4 regions of the Streptosporangium sp. NBC_01755 genome follow, and region 3 is predicted to be linked to each of the others. Evidence: riboswitches for the same ligand, from Rfam matches in the RefSeq annotation. Region 3 holds a riboswitch; each other region holds the start of a gene.
The links. A riboswitch is a leader RNA that binds a small molecule or an ion and turns the genes downstream of it on or off. The one in region 3 is predicted to bind cyclic di-AMP.

Region 1: it holds a riboswitch for cyclic di-AMP, as region 3 does, so the genes downstream of both, OG884_RS29115 (C40 family peptidase) here and OG884_RS14950 (C40 family peptidase) in region 3, are expected to answer to the same signal.
Region 2: it holds a riboswitch for cyclic di-AMP, as region 3 does, so the genes downstream of both, OG884_RS00470 (CHAP domain-containing protein) here and OG884_RS14950 (C40 family peptidase) in region 3, are expected to answer to the same signal.
Region 4: it holds a riboswitch for cyclic di-AMP, as region 3 does, so the genes downstream of both, OG884_RS06350 (coiled-coil domain-containing protein) here and OG884_RS14950 (C40 family peptidase) in region 3, are expected to answer to the same signal.

What each region holds. Positions count from the first base shown of each region.
Region 1 covers NZ_CP109131.1:6,114,448-6,117,900, forward strand. Annotated here, with positions in the region: gene OG884_RS29105 (hypothetical protein) at 1-207, shown strand, start outside; gene OG884_RS29110 (C40 family peptidase) at 377-1,354, shown strand; cyclic di-AMP (ydaO/yuaA leader) riboswitch at 1,888-2,048, shown strand; gene OG884_RS29115 (C40 family peptidase) at 2,182-2,694, shown strand; gene OG884_RS29120 (hypothetical protein) at 2,877-3,453, shown strand, end outside.
Region 2 covers NZ_CP109131.1:127,238-130,690, forward strand. Annotated here, with positions in the region: gene OG884_RS00465 (hypothetical protein) at 1-716, opposite strand, end outside; cyclic di-AMP (ydaO/yuaA leader) riboswitch at 1,294-1,432, shown strand; gene OG884_RS00470 (CHAP domain-containing protein) at 1,451-2,164, shown strand; gene OG884_RS00475 (hypothetical protein) at 2,634-3,413, opposite strand; gene OG884_RS00480 (branched-chain amino acid ABC transporter substrate-binding protein) at 3,435-3,453, opposite strand, start outside.
Region 3 covers NZ_CP109131.1:3,253,646-3,257,098, reverse strand. Annotated here, with positions in the region: gene OG884_RS14955 (LuxR C-terminal-related transcriptional regulator) at 558-758, shown strand; gene OG884_RS14950 (C40 family peptidase) at 945-1,994, opposite strand; cyclic di-AMP (ydaO/yuaA leader) riboswitch at 2,000-2,146, opposite strand; gene OG884_RS14945 (amino-acid N-acetyltransferase) at 2,483-3,136, shown strand; gene OG884_RS14940 (hypothetical protein) at 3,386-3,453, opposite strand, start outside.
Region 4 covers NZ_CP109131.1:1,426,355-1,429,807, forward strand. Annotated here, with positions in the region: gene OG884_RS06335 (HD domain-containing protein) at 1-409, shown strand, start outside; gene OG884_RS06340 (DeoR/GlpR family DNA-binding transcription regulator) at 486-1,286, shown strand; partial or broken gene OG884_RS06345 (galactose-1-phosphate uridylyltransferase) at 1,345-1,737, shown strand; cyclic di-AMP (ydaO/yuaA leader) riboswitch at 1,810-1,946, shown strand; gene OG884_RS06350 (coiled-coil domain-containing protein) at 1,950-2,924, shown strand; gene OG884_RS06355 (nuclear transport factor 2 family protein) at 3,085-3,447, opposite strand.

The sequences.
Region 1 (3,453 bases), 2.9 Mb from region 3:
GAGGCGCTGAAGGTCTCCGGGCAGGTCTACTACGGAGGGAAGGCCGGGGTCGGCGGTGAGCGGAGCGTGCTGGTCAGGAAGGGCAACGCGGTCCTGGTCTACCTCTGGGCCGGAGAGTACTCCAAGCCCGCGCAGAGCGACTGGGCCACCCAGTTGCGCGACGCCAGAAAGATGACCGGCAAGATCTGCGGCATCGCCGGTTGCTGAGACGTCGCCGGCTGCTGACCGGGTGATCCCGGCGCTCGCCCGGGATACCGGAGCTGCCACCTGCGGCTGTAGAGCAAAGCATGCGAAAAGGTGATCTAAACCTTACTTGTTCTGTACTATTCGCCGCAGGTCTGTGCAGTCTGGAGGCGTTGACGTGGCCGTGGCTGGTGTGCCGGTTGGACTGATTCGGATACCGGTGGCGGCCGGGCTCGCCCTCGCACTGCTGATGCTGCCGGTGGGCGGAGCGTCCGCGGAGCCGAAGCCGACACTCGCGCAGGCCAAGAAGAAGCTGGAGAAGCTCAACGAGCAGGCCGATCAGGTCGTCGAGAAGTACAACCAGGCCTCGGAGAAGTGGAAGCGGGCCAGGAAGAAGTACATGACGCTGACCGGCGAACTCGCCCGCCAGAGCGAGCAGGTCGCCGGGCTGCGCAAGGAGCTCGTCACGATGGCGGTCAGCACCTACCAGGTCGGTGCGATCAACGGCTGGGAAGGCATGATCTACCAGTCCGACCCCGGCGCGCTGCTGAGCGGCCTGGCCGCGGTCGACCAGATGTCGGCTTCCCGCGCCCAGTCGCTGGGCGCCTTCGACACGGCCACCAAGACGCTGCGGATCAACAGGAACCTGGCCAAGGGTGCGCTGAGCGAGGCCGACGAGACGCGCGACGAGCTGGCCAGGGAGAAGGCCAAGGCCGACAAGATGGTCAGGGTCCAGACGAAGCTCCTGCGCGAACTCAACGTCTTCAAGGCGGGCGACCCGGACAGCACCGGAATCCAGTACACCGGCCCCGCCTCGGGCAACGCCCGCGCCGCGCTGCAGTTCGCCTTCGCGCAGGTCGGCAAGCCCTACCAGTACGGTGGCACGGGCCCCGGCGGCTGGGACTGCTCCGGCCTCCTCCAGGCCGCCTGGCGCAGCGGGGGAGTCAGCCTGCCGCGGACCACCTGGGAGCAGTGGAGCTGGGGCGCGAGCCGCAAGGTCTCACTGAACGACCTCCAGCCGGGCGACCTCATCTTCAGCGAGGGCCTGGGGCACGTCAGCATGTACGCGGGCAACGGCCGGATCGTGCACGCCCCGCAGACCGGCGACGTCGTCAAGGTCGTCCCGCTGTCGGCCTACGGCCGTCGTCTCGCCGGAGCCGTCCGCCCCTGACGCACGGTGCGGGGTCCTGCCCCGCCGGCCGTGTACCCGACGCCGGCCGTGTACCCGGTGCCTCGCACCGGGTACGGCACCTTCCGCCGGCTCCTCGAAGCGATGCTCGACGCCGCCGGGTTCGAGATTCGTCGAGGCGGACTTCGGAGAGTCGATCACGGCGCCCGCACGTGCGTCCGGCGCCGACCCGCCTGCCGGCGACCGCAGCTGCGGGGCCTCTCACTAGATCACCCGATAATCCGGCAAGTGTGATGAATATTACAGAAATCACGATTTATCAGGTGTGATGTCAGAAGTGTGACGAGAGTCATATCTCGATAGCATAAATGGCTATTAAGCAGGGATAACGGTAAGATCAAGAAGACTTATCGATCTTCCTGCTCGGTGAATGCTTTGCCAAAAATTGAAGAATCGGGGTAACTTCTGGCATTGCGACGTTCAAGCCAGGTCGTCGCGGTGAATGTCGGTCTTCGGGCCGGTTTCTCGATAGAAATCCAACCGGCCGCCGTGCCCCTGCCGGGGGCGGACCTCATTACGGCGGCCCGCCGAATCCATACAGCCAGGAGGTATGGAACCGGGGACCCAAAAGGCCCGACACATCGTGGCCAGGGGGTGAATCGGCGCATTTGTGCCGTAGGGCATCTTCCAAGCCCGAACCCGTCAGCTAACCCGGTAGGCATCAGTGGAAGCACCAAGGAGAAATCCTGTCTACCACCCCGTTTAACACCCGTCTGTCGCGCCTTTTCCGCCTTTCCCTCGGCGGCATCGCCCTCACCCTGACCGCCTCAGCCGGAGCGGTCACCCTGGGATCCACGGCGGCCGGGGCGATGACGGACAGCACCCCTGAGATCCTGGTCAACACCGCGGCCGGCGTCTCCGAGCAGGTCGAGAGCACGAAGAGTACCGACACCCGGGCCGTGAACAAGACCAAGGCCGACGCCAATGTGAAGACCAAGATGAGCAGGGCGGCCCTGCAGAAGACTCGGGCCCGCAAGGCCGTCTCGGCGGCCAAGAAGCAGGTCGGTGATCCGTACCGGTGGGGCGCCTCCGGTCCGGGCGCGTTCGACTGCTCAGGGCTCGTCAAATACGCCTGGCGCAAGGCGGGCGTGTCCATCCCCCGGATCACGCACAGCCAGTACCGGGCGATCAGGAAGAAGGTCTCGTGGAGCCGACTGCGCCCCGGTGACCTGATGTTCTTCAGTGGAAAGGGCCACGTCGGCATGTACGTCGGCGAGGGCAGGATGGTCCACTCGCCGAGCAGCGGCAAGACGGTCCGGATCGTGAAGCTGAAGGGGTACTACAGGTCCTCCTTCGCCGGAGCGGTCCGGCCCGGAGCCTGAGCAGGGCGCAGCGGCCCCGTCCATGTCAACAGGGACGGGGCCGCTCCGTTTCCCGGCGAAGGTCGCGAGCGCGTGGCCGCGATGCGGGGCAGCCCGGTTCCGTGCTTCCTGGTTCCGTGCTTCCTGGTTCTGTGCTTCCGGCAAGGTGCGGTGCGATACCGGTCGAGTAACATCGACTCGCTATGTCCGTCCCGAAGGGGCGCCGCGCCGTGCTCGCCGGGATGCTGGCGCTGATGAGCGTCGGCCCGTTCGCCGGGACGGGACCTCTCCTGGCCGGAGCCGGGCCGCTCCCGCGCGACTCCCGGGACCCTCGGCACCTTTCCGCCCCCCACGATCCTCCCCGCGACGTCGGAGAACTCCCCGGCGACCTTCGTGACCTGTGGCCCGGCGCCGCCGTCGTCGTCCGGAGCGAGCACTCCCTCGTGATCGGTCACGGCGTCGCGCCCGCCGTCCTGCGGGACCTGGCCGCCAGGGCCGACCGGGCCCGCCGCGCGGTCGCGGCGATCTGGGGGCCGGTCCGGGCGGTGATCCTTTTTCCCGCCACCGATGCCGAGGCCGCGGTGCTCGCCGGGGCCGGGAGCACACACGGCCTGGCCGCGCTGGCGACCGCGGATCGGGTGATCGTCCTGCCCTCCGGCTACGCGAGGCTCACCACGGCCGGAAGGGACGTGGTGATCACGCACGAGCTCGTTCACGTGGCCACCGGCGCGACCCGTGGCGGCCGGGTGCCGACGTGGCTGTCGGAGGGCTTCGCCGACT
Region 2 (3,453 bases), 3.1 Mb from region 3:
AGAGCGGCCAGCCAGCCGAGGTAGTGGTCTCGATGGATCAGGCCGTTGCGGACCAGCGAGGTGCCGAGGACGACCGTGCGCTCCTCGGGACGTGGCCTGCGCAGCGGTTGTGACCGCAGCCAGGCGAAGTCGTGGGTGACCAGCTCGGCCCCTCCCGCCCGTACGGCCTTCGCCAGGTCCACGGGGACGGGCAGCGCTGTGAAGATCGACAACCGCCCCGAGCGGGCGGCGGCGCGCAACCTGAGTCCGGCCGCCGCACCGAGGACGGTTCTGAACCGTCCCGCCTTTCCCCTGGCTCTCAGCAGGGGCGTACCCGCGTGGCCGACGAGCAGCTCCAGGAGCCTGATGGTGGCCAGCCCGTCGTCGACGATCACGATCCGGCCGGGGAGCCCGGTGAGCCAGCGGAGCTGGACCTTGCCGGAGAAGGCGTCGCCCACCGCCCAGGTCGCGCCCCGGCGCGGCCTGGGCATGTCCGGCCGCGCGGCGGTGAGCTCCAGGCCCGGCGGCAGGGTGAGGCGGCCGAGCTCACGTCCCGTCACGGCCAGGGGGCGTAGCCTCGCCCTGGGCACGAGGTGGCTGCGGGCGCCGAGCAGCCCTGCGTGGTGGGCCTCCACGGCGCAGAGCATCTGCAGCGGGGATTCCACCCAGGCGATGGCCGAACCCTGCTCCCGCGCGTGGTCTCGACCGTCCTCCACGCCGGGTAATGACCCGTTCACGACTGACCCAAGCTAACCCGGTGGCCTTAAGCGCCTGGGAACTGCGGGTGAACAGCCGCCCACGCGCGTCCGTCATGATCGTCTTCGGGGCGAGGCCGTCTTCGGGGCAGCACCCTGTCGCCGGACCATGTTCGAGCCTCCCGAGGGGGAGGGACGCAGCCTCTCCGCACTTTTTACCATCGAATACTTGTTCAAGAAAAAGTCGACCCGTCCCCTCCTACCCATGGGCCCCCGATCATGCCGTAGCACCCCGGGACAGGCGGTCCACCGGCGGGTACCACACGCCCGGAGCACCGGAAAAACAGGGGATCCCGCCCATGACGGCGCGGCGACCCCAGCCGACGCGACCGGCCGGGAACGGGCGCGATCCACCCCCTTCCCCGACCAAGCGACTTCCCGCCCCAACCCCTCAAATCTGACGTTTTACCAAGTCAGAGCAATGTGTCCTACTTGTAATCGTCTGCCCGGGTGACGTACGTTCGTCCTGTTCATGGCAAATGTCTGGGTCTGTATAGGTCTACGCATTGCCGTCACATTGCCCGACCGCGCTCCACCTGGGCGGAACCCCCGCCCGCGGTGAGCACGGCCGCCGAATCCGCGAGGTCTGCGGAACCGGGGAACCACGTTCCTGGGGTGAATCAGCGCGTTCTCGCGCCGTAGGGCACTTCCCAGCCCGAACCCGTCAGCTAACCCGGTAGGCGGCATGGAAGCGAAGCAAGGAGTCGAACCCCAGTATGACCAAGAACCGCCTCACCCCCACCCTCAGCGCCCCCCGCGTGGTGAGCGCCCTCCTGGGCGCCTGCGTCGTCCTGGCGACCGGCTCCGTGGGCTCCGCCGCCCTGGCCGACAGCCACACCGCCCTGAACGCGCCGCCCGCCGACGCGAAGGTCTCCGATGCCTCGCAGAACAGGCTCGCGAGCACCCCGCTCGAGACCGCGGCCGAGAGGCTGCCCAAGGTCTCCGCCGCGCAGGTCCTGGACCTCGCCTCCAAGCAGATCGGCGTCCACGAGAACGCCCAGGGCGGCGGGACCAAGTTCCACTCGTGGTACATGTCCTCCCCGCGCGCCCAGGAGACCGTCGCCCGCGACGGCGGCACCCTGCGCGGCTACGCCAACGCCCCTTGGTGCGCGATGTTCGTCTCCTGGGTCGGCGAGATGGCCGGCATCCGGCCCACGATGGGCTGGGACGCCTACACCGTCACCCACGCCAAGTGGTTCAAGGAGAACAAGCACTGGGGCACCACCCCCACCCCCGGCGCCGTCGTCTACTTCGACTGGGCCGGTAGCAAGAGCATTGACGGCATCGACCATGTCGGCTTCGTGAAGAAGGACAACGGAGACGGCACGATCACCACGATCGAGGGCAATACCGGCAACGGCAACGTCGAGCAGCGCATCCGGCCCGTCTCCCAGGTCGTCGGCTACGGCTACCCCGTCTACTCCAACTGATCCACACCCGCCGCCCGCACCATCCCCCATGGGGCGGGCACCCGGCCCCCGCCGGTGAACGCGGGCCGATCCGCACTCGTCCAGGGGCTCCGCTCGCTCGCGCGGAGCCCCTGACGGCGTTCCCCCGGCCGCCTTCGCGACTCCTTCGCTTGAAGCGCTCCCCACGGATGAATCCGGGGGATTCCAGCCGTCCCAACCGTGCGGCTCTGCGCATGGTCGCGATGCTGTTGCTTGGCGGTTCACCTTCCGGCCCCGTTTACGGGGGTTTCCACGCCCCAGCCCACGATCCCGTTCCGGGTGACGTGGGCTCCGCCCTCCCGGCGGTGAGTAATGGCCAAGGTTGCGAGCTTGGTTATCGCTCACGCGTTCGACCGCGACTGACTGTACCAGCGCGTGGTGCGCTGCCGCAGCAGGTTCCGGACCAGCCCGAGCAGGGACGGTTCCGAACTGCTCGGCGGTCAGGCCTATTTCACGGCCAGGGTCCGACGCCGGTACCGGCGGCACCGGCGGGACGGCCGCCGCGCACCCACCCGGTCGCCGCGCCTCCCGCTCCCGCTTCCGCGAGCAGCCAGTGCACCTCACCCAGGTGGTAGAGGGCTACCGCCGGAGCGCCGTGGACATTGTCCACGATCGGGGTGAGTCCGAGACGCCTGGCGGCGGCTGCCATCATCTCGGCCATCGTGGACGTGCCGGTATGCAGGTAGACCATGTTGTGGCTGGGACCGAGCCCGGCGACGAGAATGCCCATGCGCCACAGGGCGATGGCCGCGTCGTCGTCGGTGGCGGTGCCCGGGACGCGCGGGTCGAACTGCCGCCGGGCGTCGCGCCACGCGTTGGTCAACGCCCGCAGGACCCTACGGTGTAGTGTTCTGGGCACCTCGACGCGCACGGCCGGCGACCGCTTGAAGCCGGTGTCGCCGGCGTCGGCCTGGGTGACGATGGCCCAGGCCAGCCCTGACAGCAGCCGGGCGATCCGTGCCGCCACCGCCTCGCTGCGCGTCTCCACGACGGGAAGATGACGCGACGCTGTGGCGGGTGTCCCCCCGCCGGTGTTCCCGGGTCCGGCAGGGCGCAGATGTTGCCAGGCGAGCGCCGCCTCCAGCATGCCGTACCCGCCGATCGGAGCCTCCGCGAGGGCGCGGTGGACGTTGCCGCTCGCGCAGTCGTGGCGTCCGGCGGACGGTGACCTCGTGAGGGGGGGCGACGCGGTCGGGCCGGGGATCCGATAAGCGATCGGGGTGCTTGTCATGATCTCTGATCTCCTGTGCGGTCAGTTTCCGGGGATCGGC
Region 3 (3,453 bases):
GAAACTACCTTTTAAGCATGTCCAATATTGGGCAACGCCCAGTCGTCGCCATCCGATACTTCGCGAATGCCGCAAAGGTCATCTCGTAGGCTTCCCATTTCAGAGTTTTCCGCGAGGTGTCGTCAAGGCGCCAGGCGGCGTGGCCGTCGAAGAGTGCCAGGAAGAGAGCGGTTTTCCCGGGAAAACGGGTGACTCGCTTCCGTCGAGGATCCCGCCCCGCGGGTGCGCGTCGTCGCGACGGTTCCGGTGAAACCTTGTTCTGCCAGGACCTCTGTCGTCGCAGCTAGGGGGTGCCTACGGGCTCGTGCCGGGACTCGGTCGTGACTTAACCCCAAAGGCACTGACATATCATGAGTACTTCACGTATCGCCTACTATGTCAATAGTGGGCGCGCGCTATGAAGAGTAGAACTTGACGACCTTTGAACAAGGCGTTTACCGTTCCTGGCGGACGGTATTCATTTCCGGCGTCTGGGCGCCCGGTTTCCAGAGTGGGGGGAGTGACTCTTGATGGCATATCCAGAAGTGGATTCTCGCCATGGCGACAGCCCCCTGGGCATGAGCGATATCGGTCTCAGTGACGACGACCTCGTGCTGCTGGCTGAGCTCGCCAAGGGCGTCACCGTCGACAGGGTGGGCCGCCGCCTCGATATCAGCGGCCGGACCGTCAGGCGCAGGCTCAGGGGCATCTGCGACCGTATCGGTGTCGCCACGGCGATCGAGGCCGTGGCCTGGGCGGCCCGCCGCCGCCTGATCTAGGCCCTTGGATCTTCTGTCACCGCGGGTCGCGGTGGGCGTCTCGCCGCGTCGTCGTCGGTCACCGTCCCCGCGAGGCCCCGCCTGACCGGTCCTCGCCACGGCGGGATCCGCGGCACAGGACCCGGTGCGGGTTCTCACGTCCACGGAGTCCGGCGGCTCGCGACCTGTGAGGTCCGGTTCGGAGGCTCAGTCGGCGATTCGCACCCCGCCGGCGAAGGGCCGGTTGTCGATCGTGGCGATGTGGACGACGTCACCCGTCTGGGGCGCGTGGACCATCAGGCCCGCACCGATGTAGATCCCGACGTGGTGCAGGTCGCTGTAGAAGAAGACCAGGTCGCCTGGGCGCAGCTCGTTTTTGGAGATGTGGGTGCCCGCGGTCCACTGGTTGCCGGTGTAGTGCGGCAGGCTGATGCCGACCTTCTGGTAGGCCCACATGACCAGCCCGGAGCAGTCGAAGGAGTTGGGGCCCTCGGCGCCCCAGACGTACGGCTTGAGTTGCTGGGTGAGTGCCCAGCGGGCCGCCTCCGCCGCCTTTCCGCTGCCGACGATGGGCACGCCGACCTTCACCCGGGCTCCCCTGTTGCTGACGGCTCTGGTGCGCACCTCGCTGAACAGGTCGCTCTCGACCCGCGCGACCAGCCGCTCGATCTTGCTGCGCTTGCCTTCGATCTCCTCCAGAAGCGCCTTGACCTCTGAGGTCCTCGCCTTGGCGCCGGCCTGCGCCTGCTCGGCGGCCTCGATCGCCCGGCCGACCTGGGCGACCTCCTCACTCTGCTGCTGCTGGAGGGCGTAGTTGGTGGTGGCCTGGTCGAGAAAGGTGTCGGGGTCGGTCGCCTGGGTGAAGACGAGTCCGGAGTTCAGGCCGCCGGACATGTAGTTGCTCTGAGCGAGGAGGGTCGCCTTGATGCGCCGGGCCGCAAGTTCCGACTCGCTCGTCGCGAGGGTCTTCTTGGCGCTTTCCGCGGCTCGCTGGGCCTGCTTGAGCCTGACCCGCTCGCCGTTGTACTGCTCGGCGAGCGTGCCGATCTCCTCGTGCAGTTTCTCGGCCTGCTTGGCCAGTTGCCGGAGGCTGGGCTCCGGGTCCGCCGTGGCCGAGACCAGGGGGGTGCCGAGGGTCATGGTGGCGAATACCAGGCCGATGACCGCCATGCGGCGGCTCCGCCTCCGCGACGCGCGTTCTCGATGGCGGGCGTCGCCCCCCGCGTGCTTTCCTGCACGGTCGCGCGTGCGCTTCACCAACAGGCTCCTCTCTCGGCCGCCTACCGGGTTAGCTGACGGGTTCGGGCCGGAGGCAGCCCTACCGGGTGCGCCGGTGGCACTCGGATTCACCCCGAAGGACGTGGTGGGTCCCCGGTTCCCCGGGACGGGGGATTCGGCGGGTCAGGCTTTTTGCATCTCTGACATCGAGCACGGAGATTAGTGCACTCCTGGTTCCTGCTCAACCAGAACTGCGAACTTAGTGGAGGTTCCGCAACTTAAATGTCACGGAAAGATCACATGCCAATATGATCAACATGGCCATTACGCTGCCTTTGCCTTCCTTGAGGCGGGTGTGTCGCAGGTCTTCCCAGGTCCGGGACCGTGCCAAAGATGAGCTGGGACACATTAGAGGTGTCGCACGCTCAGCGTGGTAAACCGACTACCAAGGGTCATGTGATGACCTCGGGGCGAGTGTTAAGGATGAGCCGTAATTGAAGACTGAAGAGGACGTACGCTGATCGGTCATGGAGCAGCTTGCGGAGCATTCTCCCGGACCGTTCGCGAGTCCCCAGAAGGAAGGGGGGCGACGAGCCGGATCCGAGGGAGAGGAGCGGGGGTCGCCCGCCCCCGGCGCCACCTTGGTGGTCACGGTCCGCCGTGCCCGCACCCCGGACGTCCGCGCCATCAGGCGGCTCGTCGACACCTACGGTGGAGCCGGCCCGCGCCTGCTGGAGAAGGCCACCGTCACCCTGTACGAGGATGTCCAGGAGTTCTGGGTCGCAACCGACGCTGAAGGGTTGATCCTCGGTTGCGGGGCTCTTCACGTTCTCTGGGAGGATCTGGCTGAAATTCGGACCGTTGCCGTCGATCCGACCCTCAGGGGGATGGGAATCGGCCACCGGATCGTCTCTGTGCTCATCCGCACGGCCGCCGAGTTGGGTCTGCGCAGGGTCTTCTGCCTGACCTTCGAGGTCGACTTCTTCGCTCGGCACGGATTCCAGGAGATCCAGGGCACGCCCGTCGCCCCTGAGGTCTACGCCGAACTTCTCGCCTCCTATGACGAGGGCGTCGCGGAGTTCCTCGACCTGGAGCACGTCAAGCCCAACACCTTGGGAAACACCCGAATGCTGCTGCACCTGACACGTGAGCCCGACTCTGATGACTTTAGAGCTGACTGACTGGAAAGATGACTGTTGATTCCTATGTCGATACCTTGTGCAGCAGCAAGCATGTGCGTCTGACATTTGCCACATGCGTAGTCTAAGTGAGGTGACGCGGTGAGCAACGGACAGCCGCCGTATCCGCAGGATGATCCCGAGCGCAGTCGCACACCTTCGGGACAGCCGGATTACGGACAGCACAACCCGGGACGGGCCCCTGGCGAACTCGACCCCGACGTGACGGTCATGGGCTATCGGTCTGAGGTATCACAGCCGAACACCGGTCCCGGGCAGACTCAGCCCGGCTATGGCCAGCAGGACTACGGGCAGCAGCC
Region 4 (3,453 bases), 1.8 Mb from region 3:
GGCGGCCTGGTTCCACGACGCCGTCTACGACCCGCGGCGTGGCGACAACGAGGAGCGGAGCGCCATCCTGGCCGAGCGCGCGCTGCCGGAGACGGGGCTGTCCCCTGAGGCGGTGGCCACGGTCACCCGGCTGGTCAGGCTGACCGTCACACATGCCCCCGCACCGGGCGACTCGGACGGGGCCGTGCTGTCCGACGCGGACCTGGCGATCCTGGGCGCGTCACCGGAGGCCTACGCCGCCTACGCGGCCGCCGTGCGTGAGGAGTACGCCTTCGTGCCTGACGACGCTTTCAGGTCCGGCAGGGCCGCGGTGCTGCGCTCGCTGCTCGACCTTCCGGTGATCTTCCACATCGCCGATCTGGAGGAGACGGCGAGAGCGAACATCATGGCGGAGCTTGAGCGGCTGTGAGCAGGCGACCACCACAATTCAACAGTACTCGCCGTGGTATTTTGGTGGAATCTGGTGAATTAAAGGGAGTGAGTCAATGCTCGCCCAGCAGCGGCAGCAGGCGATCCTGGAGAGGGTGCGGAGCAGGGGCGGAGTCAGGGTCGCCGATCTCGTCCGAGAGCTCGGGGTGTCCGACATGACGATCCGGCGCGACCTTGAGGTGCTCTCCGAGCGCGGACTGGTGGAGAAGGTCCACGGTGGCGCCACCGCCGCCGGACCCGGCTCGACCGAGGAACCGGGCTTCGCCGCCAAGTCTGCGCGCCGGCAGGCGGAGAAGGAGATGATCGCCCAGCAGGCCGCCCGGCTCGTTCGGCCCGCCACCGCCATCGCGCTCTCCGCGGGCACCACGACCTGGACGCTCGCCCACCACGTGGTCGACGTGCCCGAGCTGACCGTGATCACCAACTCGGTCCGAATCTCCGACGTCTTCCACCGCTCCCCCAAGGCCGACCGCACGGTCGTGCTCACCGGCGGGGTCCGCACCCCCTCCGACGCGCTGGTCGGCCCGGTCGCCGTCTCGGCGATCCGAGGACTCCATGTCGACACCCTCTTCCTCGGCGTGCACGGGATGAGCGCCCGCGCCGGGTTCACCACACCCAACCTGCTGGAGGCCGAGACCAACCGCGAGCTGATCGCCTCCGCGCACCGCCTGGTGGTGCTCGCCGACCACACCAAGTGGGGCACGGTCGGCATCAGCACGATCGCCGAGCTGGCCCAGGCCCACATCGTGATCACCGATTCCAGCCTGACCGAGGAGGCCCGCGAGGAACTCGCCGCCTCGGTGGGGGAGCTGATCATCACAGAGCCGCAGCTGGAGAGCGAGAACATCGGCCGATGAAGCGTACGATCACCCACCTGGCCGACGGCCGGGAGCTGTTCTACTTCGACCTCCGCGACGACGCCTGGCCTCGAACGAGCACTGGACGGCGTTCGTCCCGGCCGCGGCGCGCTGGCCGGTGGAGGTTCATCTCTACCCCCACCGGCAGGTCCCCGACCTGGTCGGGCTGGAGCCCGTGGAGCGCGCGGCGTTCGGACCGCTCTACACCGACGTGCTCCGCCGCCTCGACGGGCTGTTCGGCGTGCCCATGCCCTACATCGCGGCCTGGCACCAGGCGCCGGTCAACACCGGTCGTGACCTGTCGTACGCGCACATGGAGCTGTTCAGCATCCGTCGCGCGCCGGACAAGCTGAAATATCTCGCCGGCTCCGAGTCGGCCATGGGCGCCTTCGTGAACGACGTGCTGCCCGAGGAGGCAGCACACCTTCTGCGCTCTGCTGTCACGAATTAATCACTAATTGGTCTCGTCTTGAGGTCGCGCGACCTTGTGTTTACCACTACTATCCTTCCCACATCGGCTGCAACAGCCGATATGCCTAATCCCAGGCGCATCGCCCGGGAGCCGGGGAACCACCGCACCTGGGGTGAAACCACTTCGGTGGAAGGGCGTCCTCCAGCCCGAACCCGTCAGCTAACCCGGTAGGCGGAAGGAGAGGAGAGTTCGTGGCGGCTCCGTCCCCCACGTTCCGTCGGCATGCGACTCTGGTCCTCTGCCTGAGCCTGATCGCCGCGTTCACCCTCGGTGCCCCCACCGCGGGAAGCGCGGAGCCCAAGCCGACCGAGGCCAAGCTCCGTGCCGAGCTGGCCAAGATCAACAAGAAGGTGGACGGACTGATCGAGGCCTACGCGGCCAAGCGCGAGTCCCTCAAGAAAGCGCAGAAGGCCGAGACCGTCGCCAAGCAGAACCTGGCCAGGGCCTCCGATCTCTACGCCGAGGCGGAAAAGCAGGTCGACTCCATAGTTCAGCTCCGCTACCAGAGCAGCACCGGGGGCCTGCCCGCGCTGCTGTTCTCCGACGACATGGGCGGAACCGCGGTGATGGAGCAGCTCACCGCCCAGCAGAGCGCGCACCTGCAGGGCTTCGCCGAGAGCCTCGAACGCAGGAAGAGGGCAACCGAGACGACAGCCAGACTCACCGACGAAATCGGTGAGGAGGCCAGGGAGATGCAGACCCAGCGCGACGAGCTCGAAGATCTGATCAAGGACATCAAGAACAGGCTCGACCGGCTCGCCCCCGTCGGCTCCGGGCGCCGCTCCGACGGCAGCTGGGCCCCGCAACTCCCCACCGGCGCCGACAACATCACCGACCGGACCCGGATCATGCGTGAGGCCCTCAAGAGGCGTTTCAACCTCCCGTACGCCGTCGGTTGCTACCGGTCCGCGAACGACGGCGGCGAGCACCCCCTCGGCCGCGCCTGCGACTTCATGATGAGCGCCGGCGGCACGATGCCCACAGCCGCCAACATCCGGCTCGGCGACGAGATCTCCGCCTGGGCCATCAAGAACAAGTCCAAGCTCGGGGTGAAGTACGTGATCTGGCGCCAGCGCATCAACCACGGCTCCGGCTGGAGGGTCATGTCCAACCGCGGCGGCGTCACCGCCAACCACTACGACCACCCGCACATCTCGATGTACTAATGCCACGACGCGCTGACCTGCGATTTCTCGGGCACCTCCCCCTCCGCACCTCAGGGGCCAAAGGCTGACGAGACACGACCAGGCCGGGTGCTCCCACGCGAGGGAGCACCCGGGGCCGACAGACCTCGCCCTGCCTCCCGCGTGGCGCGAGGGAGCATACCTAGACCATGTAGACGGGTGCGAGGTCGACGAATATGCGGTAGTCCGAGATCAGACCGTCATCGCGGGTGCGCCAGATCGATACGGCTACGACGCTGACATCCTTGCCGTCGAGCCGCCGGTAGGTCACCTCGGTCTCGGCGATGATGTCGGCGTCCACCTGCCAGTTTCTGACGATCCGGTGCCGCAGGCCGCCGATGGTGGAGAAGAACACCCGCAACCCGGCGGCGATGGCCTCGCGTCCCGTCGTCGGCTCGGCATTGCCGAACACCAACGTGGCGTCCTCGGCCAGCAACCGCACGAACTCGTCGGGGTCGAACGAGTCGACGGACTGGAAAACACGTCGCACCACATCGTCGGCCATGCCGAT